Regions from separate parts of the Paraburkholderia aspalathi genome, predicted to be linked through region 1. Evidence: riboswitches for the same ligand, from Rfam matches in the RefSeq annotation. Region 1 holds a riboswitch; the other holds the start of a gene.
The links. A riboswitch is a leader RNA that binds a small molecule or an ion and turns the genes downstream of it on or off. The one in region 1 is predicted to bind thiamine pyrophosphate.

Region 1 (8,364 bases):
CGCGGTGCCGACGAGAATCACGCCACAGCCTTCCAGCATGCCCAGCGACACGGTTTCGCCGAGAAACAGGGCGCCCCACAGAATGCCGAAGATCGGAATCACGAAGGTCACCGTAATCGTGCGTGCCGGCCCGACCACTGCGATCAGATGGAAGAACAGCATGTACGCGACGCCGGTACACGCGACGCCCAGCGCGATAACCGCGCCCCACGCGTGCAGTGAGATCGGCGCGGCCGGCCAGTAGATCACGGCGAGCGGCAGCAACACGATGGTGGCGCCGGTCATCGTGCCGGTCGCAACGGTCAATGCGTCGACGCCGGTCAGATGGCGCTTCGTGTAATTGGCGGCGATGCCGTAAAGCAGCGTGGCGCCGAGCGCGGCGGCGGCCGCGAGCGCGGTGGTCGCCGGAGTTGCGGCCGAGCCGTTCGGCGTGGCGATCTGATCCCACACCAGCATCAGGACGCCGAGAAAGCCGATCACGAGACCGAGCGTGCGCAGCGCGCTCAGGCGGTCACGCAGCCACAGGAAGCCAATGAGCCCGCCCCACAGCGGCGTGGTCGCATTGATCACGGACGTCACGCCAGCCGACAGCGTCAACTCGGCATACGCGAACAGGCAGAACGGCGCCGCGGAATTCAGGATGCCGACCACCAGCAAGGGAAAAGCGCGCGTGCGCAGGATCGTCGCGGACTCGCGCAGCGGCCGCCGCGCAATCAGGACAACGGCGAGAAACGCCGCGCCGATGCCGACGCGCAAGGCCATCAGCGGCGCGACGCCGAAGTCGGTCACGCCGACGCGGATAAACAGAAACGAGGCGCCCCACAGGGCAGCCAGGATCAGCAGTTGCAGCAGGTTTTTGGCATTCATTGTCGTAGCGCCGCGCGCGGTTGAGTCGAGACGCCTGCGCATCGTAGCAGCGCGATCACGCGAAACGTTTCAGGCTGGAATGAAACGGCAAGATTCGGGGGATGGAGGACGTCTGATAGCCGTTATCGTAAGCGCGGTCGCGCCGGCCGCAAAACGAGCAATTCTCACGCTAATGTGAGAAAAATTGCGATGAGACTGGCGCGGGGAGTACCCCCGGTGCAGGCCCGGCGGGGCGGGCGCATGGGGAGCGTGAATTATATTGCGGCAACGCACCAGTGATCCTGGCCCATCACACACGCTCCCGCTCCAAGGAATTAGTGGGCGCGAATAGTTGCGTCGATGGGCCAGGCGCGCCTCAATGCGGAATCATCCACTGCAGGAAATTCTGCTGCAGCCAGACCAGCACGCCGAGGATCACCGTCAACAGAATCGAATGCTTGAAGGTCTTGGCGAACACGACGCCTTCCTTGCCCTTGAGGTCGGTCGTCGCCACGCCGGTCGAGATGTTTTGCGGCGAGATCATCTTGCCCATCACACCGCCCGACGAATTGGTCGCCGCCATCAGGATCGGGTTCAGATTCAGCTGATTAGCCGCCACCACCTGCAGGTTGCCGAACAGCGCATTGCCCGAGGTGTCGCTGCCGGACAGGAACACCGCGACCCAGCCGAGGAAGGCCGACACCAGCGGAAAGAACGGTCCGACCGACGCGGCACCGAGCCCGAGCGTGTAGGTGAGCCCCGAGTAGTTCATCAGATAGGCGAGCGCCACGATGGTCGCCACCGTCAGAATGGCGATGCGCGTCTGGACCCACGTGTCGGCAATGGCCTTGCCGAATTCGCGCGCGCTCAGACCCGTCACGAACGTCGTGATGATGGCGGCCACCAGAATCGCCGTGCCGGTCGCGAGCGGCTGGAAGTCCCACACCGCGCCGTACGGCGTGTTGTACAGGGTGATGAACACGGCCTTGTCGAGGCCCGGCCACGGTAGCTTGACGTCGCCGATCAGGAAGATTTTGGCGACGGTCCAGACGATCACCACCGCCGAGACGATGATCCACGGATACCAGCCCTGGCCGCCGCTGATCTTGCCGCGCACCTCGCCCACCCGATCGATGTTGATCGCGAACTTCGGATCGGCGGCGGGCTTCCAGACGCGCAGGAACGCGATGGTGAGGATCAGCGACACCATCGACGACAGCACGTCGGTCAGGCTGTAGTTCACGTAGTTCGACGCGATGAACTGGGTCAGCGCGAAGCTCGCACCGGACACCAACAGGACCGGCCACACGCGCAGCATGTTACGAAAGCCCGCATAGACGCCGATCACATAGAACGGCAGCAGGAAGGCGAAGAAAGGCAACTGGCGGCCGACCATCTTGGCGAGCGAATCGGCCGGCAGGTGTGTGACCGCGCCGAGCACGGTGATCGGCACGCCGAGCGCGCCGAAGGCAACCGGCGCGGTGTTGAAGATCAGCGTGAAAGTGAGTGCTTCGAGGGTCGGAAAACCGAGCAGGATCAACAGCGAACTGGTGATCGCGACCGGCGTGCCGAAGCCGGAAATCCCCTCGAGCAGCGCGCCGAACGAAAAGCCGATCACCACCAGCACCACGCGGCGATCGTTCGGCAGGTTATCGATCATCCACATGCGAAAGGCGGCGAAGCGGCCCGAGCGCTGCGAGATGTTGTAGAGCAGGATCGCGGTGAACACGATCCACATCACCGGCCAGCAGGCGAACACCGCGCCGTTGGCCACTGATGCGGCCGCGAGTCCAACCGGAAACTGCCAGACGAAAATCGCCACGATCAGCCCGACGATCAGGCCCGCAAGCGAGGCCTGCCAGGCCGGCCGACGGGCCCAGCCGAGCAACAGCAATACGACGATGATCGGCAAGGCGGCGACGAGGAACGAGAGCGGTAGCGAATTGCCGACGGGTGTGAGTAATTGGTGAAACATCACGTCTCCTTCGTTGTTGTTCGATTCGACGCGGGACTACGCACTACGGGGCGCGTCGCTCTGGCAGGACGGATGGGCGCCGGCGGCGCGTCGAAGACGAGCCGGGTCGCTTATTTAAACAGGTACTGCGTGTGGCTTTCCCAAGCATAGGGCCCGATTGGAGCGCGTCAAGAAGGGAAAGTACGGGCGAAGGAGGGAAGGATGCGCCGTGTCTTGCGTGGCGGGATCGTCGCGGCATGATGCGCGTGAGGCCTTCCCGGCGCGGCATGGCGCGTGCTGACGGGTAGGCCGACTTTCGGGCAGCGGGGTGCGCACGACGTCGTGGGGCATGGGTTCATCCCGTGCCCCGATAGCTGCGGGCACGGGATGGACAAAGCAGATCAGCAAGATCCGGCTGCGGGATTCAGTGCCAGTGACCGTGACCACCCCAGCCGCCATGGCCTCCCCAACAGCAGCCGAAACCGACGCCGATCGAAACCGACGGGCCATACCAGCCCGGATAGCCGTAATAGGCCGGGTAGACCGGCGGCGGATAGTAGACGGGATAAGCGGGGGCAACGTACACGGGAGGCGGCTGAGCGACAGCGTAGGTGGCCGGCTGGGATTGCGAATTGGCTCGCGCCTGCTGCGCCGCCTGAGCCTGCTGTTGAGAAGTGGCCGAATCGCCGGCCGTTCCCACGGGGACATCCTGCTGGGCGCCATTCGCTGGAACAGTGCCGTAAGCGTAATACGGGTAGGCGCCTGGATAGTAGCCGTACGGGTAGTAGCAGCCGGACAGCGTCAGCACACAGGCCACGCCGGCCAGCGTGATGCCGGTTTGGGAAAGACGGGGCAAGCCGCGCGGCAGCCGCTGGCTGATTGCGCGAAGGGACTTGACGACGGGGGACTTCATGACGTGCTCCTGGTTACATCACACGCCGCCATCCGGGGCGTAGTGGCTTGAGCTTACGCCGCCGCAGCGTCAACAGGATTGCAAAACCGTAACGGCTTATTTCACGCCATTGCAAAGCATTTCGCGAAGCCCCTCTATGACGCTGGTCCTGTTCGTGCGCTTACTTGCCCACCTGATTGCCGATGATGCCGCCGGCTGCCGCACCGCCAATCGTCGACAGTGCATTGCCGCCGATCAGTCCGCCTGCGGCGCCGCCCACACCCGCGCCGATCACCGTATCGCGTTGCCGCGTGGTCATGTTGTCACACGCGGAAAGACTGGCGACAACCGCGACGATCGCAGCGAACGTACTGAGTTGACGAATCGATTTCATGATGCTGACTCCATTCATTGTGTCTGGACAATGCTTCGTGGAAATGGATGAATCACCCCCGTCCTTACATTTGATCTTATCGCCGCAGCCCGTATCCGGATGTGTGAGCTTGTCAGCAAGGTGTCGGTTTCGTAATCAAATGTTTCCCTTCTGTCAGCATGCGGCGTGCCCGGCTGCTCAGAAACGCAAAAGCCCGCCAGTGGCGGGCTTCGGTGCTGCAATACCGGACGCAGACGGTTCGAATGGCGGGCGCGTGCTAGTGCGCCCGCGATCCTTACCTTACTGCCGCTGATAGATCTCAGCGCCTTTCTTCATGAACTCGATCGACTTCACTTCCATGCCTTTCTTCAGCGCGTCGTCGTCGGAGAGACCTTGTTGCGCGGCGAATTCGCGCACATCCTGCGTGATCTTCATCGAGCAGAAGTGCGGGCCGCACATCGAACAGAAGTGCGCGACCTTGGCCGAATCCTTCGGCAGGGTTTCGTCGTGGAATTCGCGTGCCTTGTCCGGGTCGAGACCGAGATTGAACTGGTCTTCCCAACGGAATTCGAAACGCGCCTTCGACAATGCGTTGTCACGCACCTGCGCGCCCGGATGGCCCTTCGCCAGATCGGCGGCGTGCGCGGCGAGCTTGTACGTGATGATGCCGGTCTTGACGTCGTCCTTGTTCGGCAGCCCAAGGTGTTCCTTCGGCGTGACGTAGCAGAGCATCGCCGTGCCGAACCAGCCGATCATCGCCGCGCCAATGCCCGAGGTGATGTGGTCGTAGCCCGGCGCGATGTCGGTCGTCAACGGTCCCAGCGTGTAGAACGGTGCTTCGTCACACCATTCCAGTTGCAGATCCATGTTCTCCTTGATCAACTGCATCGGCACGTGGCCGGGGCCTTCGATCATGGTTTGAACGTCGTGCTTCCACGCGATCTGCGTGAGCTCGCCGAGCGTCTTCAGTTCGCCGAGTTGCGCCTCGTCGTTGGCATCGTAGATCGAGCCGGGACGCAGGCCGTCGCCGAGCGAGAAGGCTACGTCGTACGCCTTCATGATTTCGCAGATGTCTTCGAAGTGCTCGTACAGGAAGCTTTCCTTGTGGTGAGCCAGGCACCACTTCGCCATGATCGAGCCGCCGCGCGAGACGATACCGGTCATGCGCTTCGCCGTCAGCGGCACGTATTGCAGACGCACGCCCGCGTGAATCGTGAAGTAGTCGACGCCTTGTTCCGCCTGTTCGATCAGCGTGTCGCGGAAGATTTCCCATGTCAGATCTTCGGCCTTGCCGTTGACCTTCTCCAAAGCCTGATAGATCGGCACCGTGCCGATCGGCACCGGCGAATTGCGGATGATCCACTCGCGCGTTTCGTGAATGTGCTTGCCGGTGGACAGATCCATCACCGTGTCGCCGCCCCAGCGGATCGCCCAAGTCATCTTGTCGACTTCTTCGCCGATGGAGGAGGTCACCGCCGAGTTGCCGATGTTCGCATTCACCTTCACGAGGAAGTTGCGGCCGATGATCATCGGCTCGCTTTCCGGGTGGTTGATGTTGTTCGGGATGATCGCGCGGCCGCGCGCAACTTCTTCGCGCACGAATTCCGCGGTGATTTCCTTCAGACCATCAGGACCGAATGCGCTCGCACCGAACGCCTGGCCCGGATGCTGGCGGCCCATCATCGCGGCGAGCTTTTCGCCGTTCGGACCGCTCGTCTTCAGGCTTTCCAGATACGCGGCGCGTTGCTGATTCTCGCGAATCGCGATGTATTCCATCTCCGGCGTGATGATGCCGCGACGCGCGTAGTGCATCTGCGAGACGTTCTTGCCGGCGATGGCGCGGCGCGGCGTGCGGTGCAGGCCTTTGAAACGCAGATCGGCAGTCGCGGTATCGGCGGCGCGTTCGCGGCTGAAGTCGCTCGAGAGACCCGTCAGCGCTTCGGTGTCGCCGCGCTCTTCGATCCAGGCTTGACGCAGCGCGGGCAGACCGGCGCGGATGTCGATCTTGGCTTCCGGATCGGAGTAGGGGCCCGACGTATCGTAGACGAAAACCGGCGGATTCTTCTCGCCGCCGAAGCTATCCGGCGTATCCGCCTGGGAAATTTCGCGCATCGGCACGCGGATATCGGGCCGCGAGCCGGTTACGTAGACCTTGCGGGAATTCGGCAGCGGCGCGACAGCGGCGGCATCGACGTGGGCGTCGGCGGAAAGGAACTTCGGGTTGGCGTTCATGCGTTATCTCCTCGGCATAGCAATGTGGGGCCGCTAAGCAGGAGACGAGACGGAAGTTGTCGGAATTCGCGAGAGATGAAACGGTAGACCAGGTGCGAAATCCGTACGCTTCCCTGCGCTGGCATTATCCAGATCAGGTTCAAAGGGTATTTCTCACCCACGCAACACGGACCTCCAACCTCCGCGCTACGCAGGACCCCCGCGTTAGCAGCGCACACGATACACCGCCCGGGCGCTGCTTGGCAACCCGTCTTGAAAAAGTCAGATGTCGGAGATAACGCCCGTCAGCCACGCACTATTCTTATTGTGATAGGGCTGCCGGGGATGATGCGGCGCAGCGTTCTGCGTCGTGAATGGCTTTGGCTTACAGCGTGAAATCGTCGGCGGCTTCGGGCTGAAACAGGATCTTTTCGAGCTTCAACACCTTCTCCGTGCCGCTCGGCGGCGTGAAGCGGATGCGCTCGCCGCGTTTGGCGCCGAGCAGTGCAAGACCGACCGGCGAAAACACGTTCAGGCGGCCGTGCGCGAAGTCCGCGTTGGGCGGATAGACAACGGTCCAGGTCATCTGCTCGCCACTGGTTTCATCGACCAGCGTGGCTTGCGAATTCATCGTGACGATGTTCGCGGGGATGTCGCGCGATTCGACGATCACAGCGCGCTCCAGGACGTCGTCGAGCATGTCTTGCAATTTGGTGTCAGCGCCGGGCGCGGCTGCGTGCTTTTCAAGACGAGCGACGTCGAGTTCGGTGAGGTAGCAGGTTTTCGTCTTTTTCATGACGGGTTCTCCAATTCGATCTGCATGTAAGGGGACAGCGTGCGGATGAGATCGGCCCGGAGCCCGACGACGCGGCCCCGGCAATGGAGGGGAAATGCGTCAGATCGGGCGCCGGGCGGCGAGAAGCGGGAGCGTTCGGGACGGCTGGCCGGCGTGTGGCGTCGCGATGTCCGCGCGCGCGCAGCCGGTTGCGCGGCGGGGGCGCAAACGGGTGAGGGCTCGGGAAAACGGAACGCGCATTGGGGTAGCCGGCAGAGTATGAAAAGTAGTGCGGGAGCGTCGGAAGGAAAGCTTGATCGACGCAATCGAAAGGTGAATGTTAGCACGGGCCGGGCGTCTCCTTAATCGCCGCTGGGAGGCGCCGTGGATATGCGTTGCGGCGTGTCGATTTCGCACGGGGTCGTTCAAGGCTGCCGTCGCGCTGCCGTTAATCCGCCTGTAGGGGCGGCCGTTGCCCAGCCGGGTGACCGGCGGTGGGCAGCGCGTCAATGGCGCGATGCTGTTTGAGACGGCTTAAGGAGAGGTGCTGATGAAAACGGGAATGGGGCGGTTTGAGGGGCTCAGCGCGGTCGCGGCGACGGCAACGCTGGTTGCGCTCGTTGCAGCGCCAATGCCGGCGGTGGCCGCGAATGGCGGAACGATCAGTTTTTCGGGCGCGATCGTGGCGCCGCAGCTGGAGATTTCGGTGGCGCCCGCCGGGGCGCGGGTCGATGCCAGGGGCGCGCGGCTCGATCAGTCGGGTTCAGCGGTCACGTTGACCTTTAGCGCTGAGCCGGGCGTGGCGACGGGCGCCGATGTCGCGCTTCAGGTGAATAGCGCCGCGACAGCGCGTAACGGTGACGCGCTGACTGAGCGTTTTGTCGACAGCCGCGGACGCGTGTTCCGTGCGGCTAGCGACGGCCACTACCGCGTTGGCCGCGACGGCGGCGTGTTGTCGCTCGCACCGAAGAATGCCGGGCAGGATACCCGGGTGACGGTTGTCGTGAGTTACGACTGAGACACCCTCCGCGGGGCGCTTTGGGGCGGTTCGCCCGCAAGCGTACAGACACACCGCGCCCCGGGGGGATAAACAGCATGGAACGGTCTCGACCGTAGGCGAACAACCCAGACAAAAATAAAAATTCAAAACCGGCTGTCATAAGCGGGCTTGTGGTTCGACAAACGTGCAGATTCCGATGGAGCACGCCATGCAAACCGCACGAACCCGCCGAGACAATCGGTATGTCACTCGCGCAATCGCGCTAGCCGTAGCGCTGACAACCCTCTTCGCCAGTGGCCTTGCAAGCGCAGCA
Region 2 (8,364 bases), on a different contig from region 1:
AGTTCGCGCACCAGCGAAAGCGCGACCAGCAGACCCAACGCCTGTTCGGAACCGTAACGGTTCAGCGTGTAATAGCCCTGCAAGCCGAGCACAAAGCCGACGAACAGCCCCGACACGGCGATGATCACCAGCGAATAATTACCCACGAAGTGGATCTGCTTCGTGACAAGGCGCGGCCGGCGCAGCAACGGGAAAAACTCGAGCAGCAGCCGGAAGAAGAACCGCGTGGCGTAGCCGGCCGTGCCCAGCCCGTCGAGTACCGAGCGACCAAGCGCGCTGATCATGACTGACCTCCGCCGATACCGAAATCCGCCGCGAGCGGCGTCTTGCTGGGATAGTGGAATTTGAACGGGCCGTCCGGCGCGCCGTCGATGAACTGGCGCACCGTAGGATCGGTCGACGCGCGCAGCTCAGCCGGCGTGCCTTCGGCATGCACCCCGCCATTGGCGAGGAAGTAGACATAATCGGCGATCGCGAACGATTCCGGCACGTCGTGCGTGACCAGGATCGATGTCGCGCCAAGCGCCTGATTCAGCGCGCGAATCAGGTTCGCGGTGATGCCGAGCGAGATCGGATCGAGGCCGGCGAACGGCTCGTCGTACATCATCAGCTCGGGGTCGAGCGCAATCGCCCGGGCGAGCGCCACCCGCCGCGCCATACCGCCCGAAATCTCCGACGGCGCCAGATCGCGCGCACCGCGCAAACCCACCGCGTTGAGCTTCATCAACACGAGGTCGCGGATCAGTTCTTCGGGGAGGTCGGTGTGCTCACGCAGCGCAAAAGCGACATTTTCGAACACCGACATGTCGGTAAACAGCGCGCCGAACTGGAACAGCATGCCCATCTTGCGACGCAGCGCGTAGAGGCCGTCGCGCGTTTGTGCGCCGATGTCCTGGCCCTGGAACAGGATCTGGCCGCGCTGCGCGCGCACTAGGCCGCCGATCAGCCGCAGCACTGTGGTTTTGCCGCAACCCGAGCCGCCCATAACCGCAACGACCTGGCCGCGCTTGAAGCGCAGATTCAGGTTCGACAGGACGAGCCGGTCGCCATAACCGAAGTCGACGTCGCGCAGCTCGAGTAAGGTCTCGGGGGAGGAAGACACGAAACTGACAGTCCTTTTACACGGAAGGCCGAATTATAGGGCCATCATGGAAATGCTGCCGTGAGGTGCCCTGTCCCTTTACTGAACTTGACGATTATTGCGTAAACGCATGTTGCAGCGCAGAAACAGCGACAGCCGGGTCGGCGGCTTCGGTCACGGCGCGCACCACGGCCGCGCAGCCCACGCCCGTCGCCAGCACGTCCGGCAGCACCTGCAGATCGATCCCACCGATCGCCACCAGCGGCACGACGCCGTCGAGCAGGCGGACATACCGCGCCAGACGCTTGAGGCCTTGCGGGGCGGTCGGCATGACTTTGGTGGTAGTCGGGAACACCGCGCCCAATGCAATGTAGCTTGGCCGGAAATGCAGTGCTTTCAGAATCTCGTAGAAACCGTGCGTCGACAGGCCGAGGCGGATGCCGGCGGCGGCAAGTGCCGACAGATCGGCCGTATGCACGTCTTCCTGGCCAAGGTGGACGCCGTAAGCGCCCGCTTCCAGAGCGGCTTGCCAGTGATCGTTGATGAAAACCTGGGCATCGTGCTCACGGCCCGCGGCGACACAGCGGGCGATTTCGCGCTTCAGTTCGTCGGCGGGTTCGGCCGATTTGCGGCGCAACTGGACCGTTTTCACGCCAAAGCCCACCACCCGTTCGACCCACTCCGCGGTCGGCAGCACCGGGTACAGGCCGAGCCGGTCAGGGCAACGCGCGAACGCTTGCGCCGGCGCGGCCGGCAGACCGGCGAGGCGTGGGAAGTGCGCGATATCGTCCGGAAAGGCGTCGTCCGCTTTGGTTTCGTCGCCGTCGCGCCACGCCAGCGCCAGGACCAGCGCGTCGTGCGGATCGAAGCCGCAATCCAGAAACGCCGCCAGCGCGGGAATCCAGTCTTCCGCCAGATGACCTTCCAGACTGTATTTCTCGCCGCCCAGATGCAACGTCGCCGAGTTCTCGGCAGCGACGATCACGCCCGCGCCCTGCACCTGCCAGCGAGCCACCTGCTCACCGTGCTGCTGCGCGTCGGCGACGATGATCAGGTCGCCGCCGTTCGGCTCGTCCGGCGCGGTCAGGCAGATGCGCCACGGCGCGTGGGTTGGCGGCCACTCGCCCAGGCGGGCGCGGATCCGCTCAGCGGCTTCGGTGAGTTCATCGGCAGGCGGCCAGAAGAGGTCGCGGCCAGTCAAAGGCAAAGTTTGCGTCATGCGGCACTCCCGTCTTGATGCCAGAACGGCATGCCGACCACCGGCGTGCTCGCGTGCGCGCTTTCGCGCTCGGCCATCGGCCCCGCCAGAAAGGCCTGGCGGCCCGCTTCGACGCCCAGCGCAAAGGCGCGCGCCATCGCGTCGGGGTGCGTCGCCTGCGAAACGGCGGTGTTCAGCAGCACGCCATCGAAGCCCCACTCCATCACTTGCACCGCGTGCGACGGCACGCCGAGGCCGGCGTCGACGATCAGCGGCACGTCGGGCAAGCGCTCGCGCAACACGCGCAGGCCGTACGGATTGATGACGCCCTTGCCGGTGCCGATCGGCGCGCCCCACGGCATCAGCGCTTCACAGCCCGCATCGAGCAGGCGGCGGCCGATCACCAGATCTTCGGTGCAATACGGGAGCACCTTGAAGCCGTCCTTGATCAGCTGCGTGGCCGCTTCGATCAGGCCGACCGGATCAGGCTGCAGCGTGTAGTCGTCGCCGATCAGTTCGAGCTTGATCCACTCGGTTTCAAAAATCTCGCGCGCCATATGCGCGGTCGTCACCGCCTCGCCGACGGTCAGGCAGCCGGCGGTATTGGGCAACAGCGGTACGCCGTGGCGCTTGAGCAGATCGAAGAAACCGGCTTCGGCGCCGCCTTCGTTCATCTGCCTGCGCAGCGCAACGGTCACCATGCCGGGCTGCGCGGCGTCGATCGAATCGGATAGCGATTGCAGCGATGGATAGCGCGAGGTGCCGAGCAGCACGCGGCTCGCGAAAGTCTGGCCGTAGAGCGTGAGCGCGTCGGCGGTTTGGGGGGCAGTCATTTGCATAATCCTGGTCTCCGGCAAGGCGTGGCGCGGGGCTTAACCGCCGGCCACGGGTTGCACGACGTCGAGCTTGTCGCCCGGCTGCAGCGCGCGCGCCGCATGCTGGGTGCGTGCGACGAAATCGCCGTTCAGCGCGACCGCGAACGGCGGACGCGCGCCGAACGCGGCGAGCGCATCGGCGACAGTCGCGCCTTCGGGCAACGACAACGGCTTCTGATTGATATGAATGTCCATGGTGTTCGAATACGGTTCAGTCGATTGGGGCAGCGGCGTCCGCCTGTTTTGCCTGCGGTTATTTCGCCGGCAGGCGCGCAACGCTCATGCCGGCTCCCGCGTGGCGTCCAGTTGAAACAGCTCGCTCCAGCGCGCGGCATTTTGCCAGTCGGCGAAAGCATCGGCGTCGCCGATGCGGCCGTCGAGCAGCGCGGCAGCGAAGCGCACGGCTTCGTCGGCGACTTCGGGCACGATCATGTAGCCGTGCCGGTACAGGCCGTTCACGCGCAATGTCTGCGCGCCATCCCACAGCAAGGCCGGACGGTGATCCGGCAAAGTCGGGCGGCACTGCGAATTCAGTTCGAGGATGCGCGCCTCGCCGAAGCCTGGGTGCACGGAAAACGCCGCGCTCAGCAGTTCGAGCGCCGAGCGCACGCTGACCGGCGACATGTCCTCGCCTTCCACTTCGGTCGCGCCGATCACGTAGAGATCGTCCTGCTTCGGCGCGATATACAGCGGGTAGCGCGGATGCAGCAGACGCACCGGCCGCGTCAGCTTGATACCCGGCGCATGCACGCGGGCGACTTCACCGCGGATCCCCCGCAACGTCGGCAGCACCGGCTTCGCGCCCAAACCCCGGCAGTCGATCGTGATACGTGCGGCCGGCAACGCATGATCGTCGACCGGCGTGTTCCAGTGCGTTTCGACACCACGCTCAGCGAGGCCCGCGGCGAGCGCTGTCAACACCTGGCGGTTATCCAGCTGGCCTTCGCGCGGCAGCAACCAGCCCTGGTTGAAGCGGCCCGCCAATGCGGGTTCGGCAGCGCCGACCTGAGCGCCCGCCAGCGTCACGAAGCCGCCGTCGAGCAATTCAGCAGGCGCGTTCGAGCGCACCCGGCGTGCGAACAACGGCGCTTCGGTGCGATCGGCGTGATGCCATACGACCAGCGTGCCATTGCGCTGGAAGAACACCGGTTCGGGCAATTCGGCCAGCACGCGCGGCCAGGTGTCGAGCGAACTTGCGCCCAGACGGGTGATCAGCAGTTCGGCACTGGCGGCTTCGGCGAGCGGCGCCAGCATGGCGGCGGCGACCCAGGCCGCGGATTGCGTACCTGCGGCGTCGCCGCGCTCATAGAGCGCCACGCGATGCCCTTCACCGGCGAGGCGCCACGCGACGAGACGCCCGCACAGCCCACCGCCGAGCACGGCGAAATCGGGTTGAGCTAAACGATTCATCGCGTGCGCTCCGGGTCACAACGGCAAGCAACGCTAAAACAGCCCGGCGCGCCAACACAACCGACGAAAACGCGGTGAAGAGCAAAACACATGTCTGAAGAATAGGCGGTCATCGAATCCTTTCCGTACGGCAAAAAAACGCACGTACCCAGGACGAAACCGGCGGGTGAGGCCGGCCGGGCAATAAGCACGTCCAATGACGGACGCCGCCCGGCGGGGAATGGAAGACTGGCTGCTTCCGGAAACTTCCCGCGCCGGTATTACCCGGATCGGGTGCAAAGGGTCTCTCTCAGCCTCGCCGCCGCTGCGTGAAAATCACGCTGCCTGTGGGCAAAGCACCCCTGTTTCGTCGAAGGTCATTAGACCATAAAAGGCGCGGCGCCCGCAAACCAACGGCCTCTGCCGTCACACGCCATTGATCCGTCACTATCTTTCGATTCATCAATACGGCCGAATGCAGCGCTCTGGCACAATGCCAGGACCGGATACCGCTGGCGCGCGGGCGACATGCTTCGCCGCCCGCGCGCCAGCGGCATCGAGGCGGGACCTCTGAGCGGAAATTAATTTTCACTTAAGGGCTTCGCGCCAGAATCGGTCGCTCACCCGGACGTGCGTTCGTCGAGCACGACGCCCGGGGCACGCACCGCAAACCCGCCGTGGGGCCGGCCCGACTTGGGGGCCGCCCGACGCGGGCCAGCACTTCACCAGGATGCTCATGACACCGAATACCGCTTCCAGCCCCGTGCTGCCGCCGGACGAAAAAGTCTCCGCATGGAGCCTGATCAAACCTTACTGGGTTTCCGAAGAACGAAAAACGGCGTGGGCGCTGCTCATCGCGATCATCGTGATGAATCTGCTCATCGTGTGGATCAACGTGCGCCTGAACCGCTGGAGCGCCGACTTCTACAACGCGCTGCAAACCAAGAACGTGCACGATTTCCCGCACCTGCTGATGGTGTTCTCGGGGCTCGCGTTCGGCTTCATCATCCTTGCCGTGTACGGCCGCTATCTACGCCAGATGCTCGGCTTCCGCTGGCGCCAGTGGCTGACCACACGTTATCTCAACGAATGGCTGCACGACAGCGCCTTCTACCGGATCGAACGCGACCGGCTCGCCGACAACCCCGACCAGCGGATCAGCGACGACCTGCAATCACTCGCCACCAGCACGCTCTCGCTGACCCTCGACCTGCTGTCCACGATCGTCACACTGGTCTCGTTCATGACGATCCTGTGGTCGCTGGCCGGTGCGCTGACCGTTTCGCTCGGCGGCATGCCGGTGCAGATTCCGGGCTATATGGTGTGGGCCGCGGCGCTCTACGCGGTGGTCGGCTCAGTGATTATCCAGAAGGTCGGCCATCCGCTCGTGTCGATCAATTACCAGGCGCAGAAAGTCGAGGCGGATTTCCGTTTCGGCCTGATCCGTCTGCGTGAAAACGCCGAGCAGATCGCCTTCTACAACGGCATGGAGACCGAGAAGAAGAACACGCACTCGCTGTTCGGCCGCATCCGCGACAACTGGTGGCAGGTGATGAAATACACCAAGCGGCTCACCTTCGTGACGGCCTTCTACGGCCAGATTGCAATCATCTTTCCGCTGGTGGTCGCCGCGCCCCGCTACTTTGCGGGCGCTTTCACGTTCGGCGTTCTAATGCAGATCTCGAGCGCATTCGGCACCGTCAGCGATTCGTTTTCGTGGTTCATCAACAGTTACGGCAGCCTCGTTGAATGGCGCGCTACCGTGAACCGGTTGCGTGAATTCAAGCGCATCGTGCATGCGCCGCGTCTGAAGGAATCGGTCTCGCCCGCTACTGCGCATGGCGGCATCAATCTGCATTTCGTCGACGAAGACAAGCTCACCACCGAAGGTCTCCAGCTCGCGTTGCCGAACGGCAATCCGTTGTCGCGCATCCGCGATATCGCGATCAAGCCGGGCTCGCGCTGGCTGGTGCGGGGCCCGTCCGGCTCCGGCAAGAGCACGCTGATGCGCGCGCTCGCCGGCTTGTGGCCGTTCGGCGACGGCTCGATCGACGCACCGGTCAACGCGCGCATGATGTTCATCCCGCAGGTCAGCTACATGCCGATCGGCACGCTGAAAGCCGCGCTCACCTATCCGTCTTCTGCAGATACCTACACTGACGACGAATGCCGCGAAGCGCTCATCACTTGCCGCCTGTCGGAGTACGCCGACCGCCTGCAGGAATCGGGGCACTGGACGCGCATTCTCTCGCCGGGTGAACAGCAGCGCCTCGCCGGCGCCCGCGTGCTGCTGCACAAACCGGACTATCTGTTCCTCGACGAAGCAACCAGTGCGCTCGATTCGGAAAACGAGGCACGCCTCTATCACCTGTTCACTGAGCGGCTGCCGCAGGCGGCAATCGTCAGCGTCGCGCATCGCGAATCGCTGGCGGCATTCCATGACGAAACGCTCGACGTCGAACGCTCGGGCGAACCGATTGCTGCGTGAACAGCATGAACAACGCGAGCGACATGAGCAGCACCGGTGACGCGAGCAGCACGACTGGCATGAGCGGCGGCGGGCTCGATCGGGTCGTCTTGATCACCGGCGCGGGCTCCGGCATCGGCGCCGCACTGGCCCGACGCATCGCCGCGCCGCGCACCGCCTTGATGCTGCACGCCCGCGGCGCCGACGACGAAGCGCGCCAGCGTCTTGCACAGGTCGCCGCCGATTGCAGCGCGAACGGCGCGCGCTGCGCGACGGTGTTCGGCGATCTCGCCGAGCGCGGCGCCGCGGAACACGTGATTCATCAAACGCTCGCGAGCTTCGGCGCGCTTGATCAGCTGGTAGCGAACGCCGGCCACGCGCAACGGCAAACGCTCAACGCACTCGACGCGGATGTGTTCAGCGCCGCCTTCGCCGCCATGCCGGCCGCATTCGCCGCGCTCGTCAAGCGTGCGACGCCTGCCCTGGAAACCTCGAAGCGAGGTCGCGTGGTCGCGCTCAGTTCGTTCGTCGCGCATCGCTATCGCGTGGAAGCGCCGTTCGCCGCAACGGCGGCGGCGAAAGCGGCGATCGAGTCACTGGCCAAAACCGCCGCCGCCGAACTTGCGCCGCATGGCGTGACAGTCAATTGTGTGGCGCCCGGCTATACCCGTAAAGATCGTGGCCCAAGTGCCGATAATGCATCAGTGTGGACCCGCGCCGCCGAAGCGACACCGCTCGGTCACGTCGCCGAGCCCGCGGATATCGCCGCGCTGATCGCTTTCCTGCTCTCCGACGAAGCGCGTCACATCACCGGCCAGGTGATTCATATCGACGGCGGCCTCACGCTCGGCTAGGCAGCACGCCGCAACATCCGGAAATACGCGAGAACAGTTCGAAAGCATTTGCGAAGCGGGCAAGTTGTTCCGCGCTTTGAAAATCCCCTGTAGCAGCGACGATAGTCGTGCGGGCCGTACCACGCGCAGCCCGCCCCGCCCCTCACTGCTACTGGACTCTCCGCACATGTCACTCGATCGCCGCTTCTATCCTTTGACCCAGCGCGCAGCGCTTGCGCTTGGCGCAGCCCTGCTGCTCACGAGCGCCGCGTACGCTGCGCAAGCCACCCAGCCCACTGAGCCGGCGGATGTTTGCCCCGCGCTCAAACACATCGTCGACGCACCCGACTTCAAGCAGCTGCACGCGCAACCTGCCGCGCAACTGCCGGGCGTATCGGCCGTGGACGACTGCCGCGCCAACACGCACGCCTACGATTGCCACTGGCGCGCGCACTGGCAAGCCGACGGTGTCGTCAATGATCCCCTCGAAGAATTCGGCGCCGATATCGCCGCCTGCTTTC

Region 2: it holds a riboswitch for thiamine pyrophosphate, as region 1 does, so the genes downstream of both, KHO30_RS34595 (FAD-dependent oxidoreductase) here and thiC (phosphomethylpyrimidine synthase ThiC) in region 1, are expected to answer to the same signal.

What each region holds. Positions count from the first base shown of each region.
Region 1 is NZ_CAJNBA010000020.1:12,031-20,394, forward strand. It holds gene KHO30_RS38640 (DMT family transporter) at 1-867, opposite strand, end outside; gene KHO30_RS38645 (L-lactate permease) at 1,223-2,821, opposite strand; gene KHO30_RS38650 (hypothetical protein) at 3,225-3,713, opposite strand; gene KHO30_RS38655 (glycine zipper 2TM domain-containing protein) at 3,874-4,086, opposite strand; gene thiC (phosphomethylpyrimidine synthase ThiC) at 4,366-6,297, opposite strand; TPP riboswitch at 6,390-6,508, opposite strand; gene KHO30_RS38665 (GreA/GreB family elongation factor) at 6,662-7,072, opposite strand; gene KHO30_RS38670 (hypothetical protein) at 7,602-8,069, shown strand; gene KHO30_RS38675 (DUF1223 domain-containing protein) at 8,260-8,364, shown strand, end outside.
Region 2 is NZ_CAJNBA010000010.1:103,465-111,828, forward strand. It holds gene mlaE (lipid asymmetry maintenance ABC transporter permease subunit MlaE) at 1-284, opposite strand, end outside; gene KHO30_RS34575 (ABC transporter ATP-binding protein) at 281-1,102, opposite strand; gene thiE (thiamine phosphate synthase) at 1,197-2,300, opposite strand; gene KHO30_RS34585 (thiazole synthase) at 2,297-3,112, opposite strand; gene thiS (sulfur carrier protein ThiS) at 3,152-3,349, opposite strand; gene KHO30_RS34595 (FAD-dependent oxidoreductase) at 3,434-4,564, opposite strand; TPP riboswitch at 4,794-4,917, opposite strand; gene KHO30_RS34600 (ABC transporter ATP-binding protein/permease) at 5,280-7,031, shown strand; gene KHO30_RS34605 (SDR family NAD(P)-dependent oxidoreductase) at 7,055-7,864, shown strand; gene KHO30_RS34610 (hypothetical protein) at 8,031-8,364, shown strand, end outside.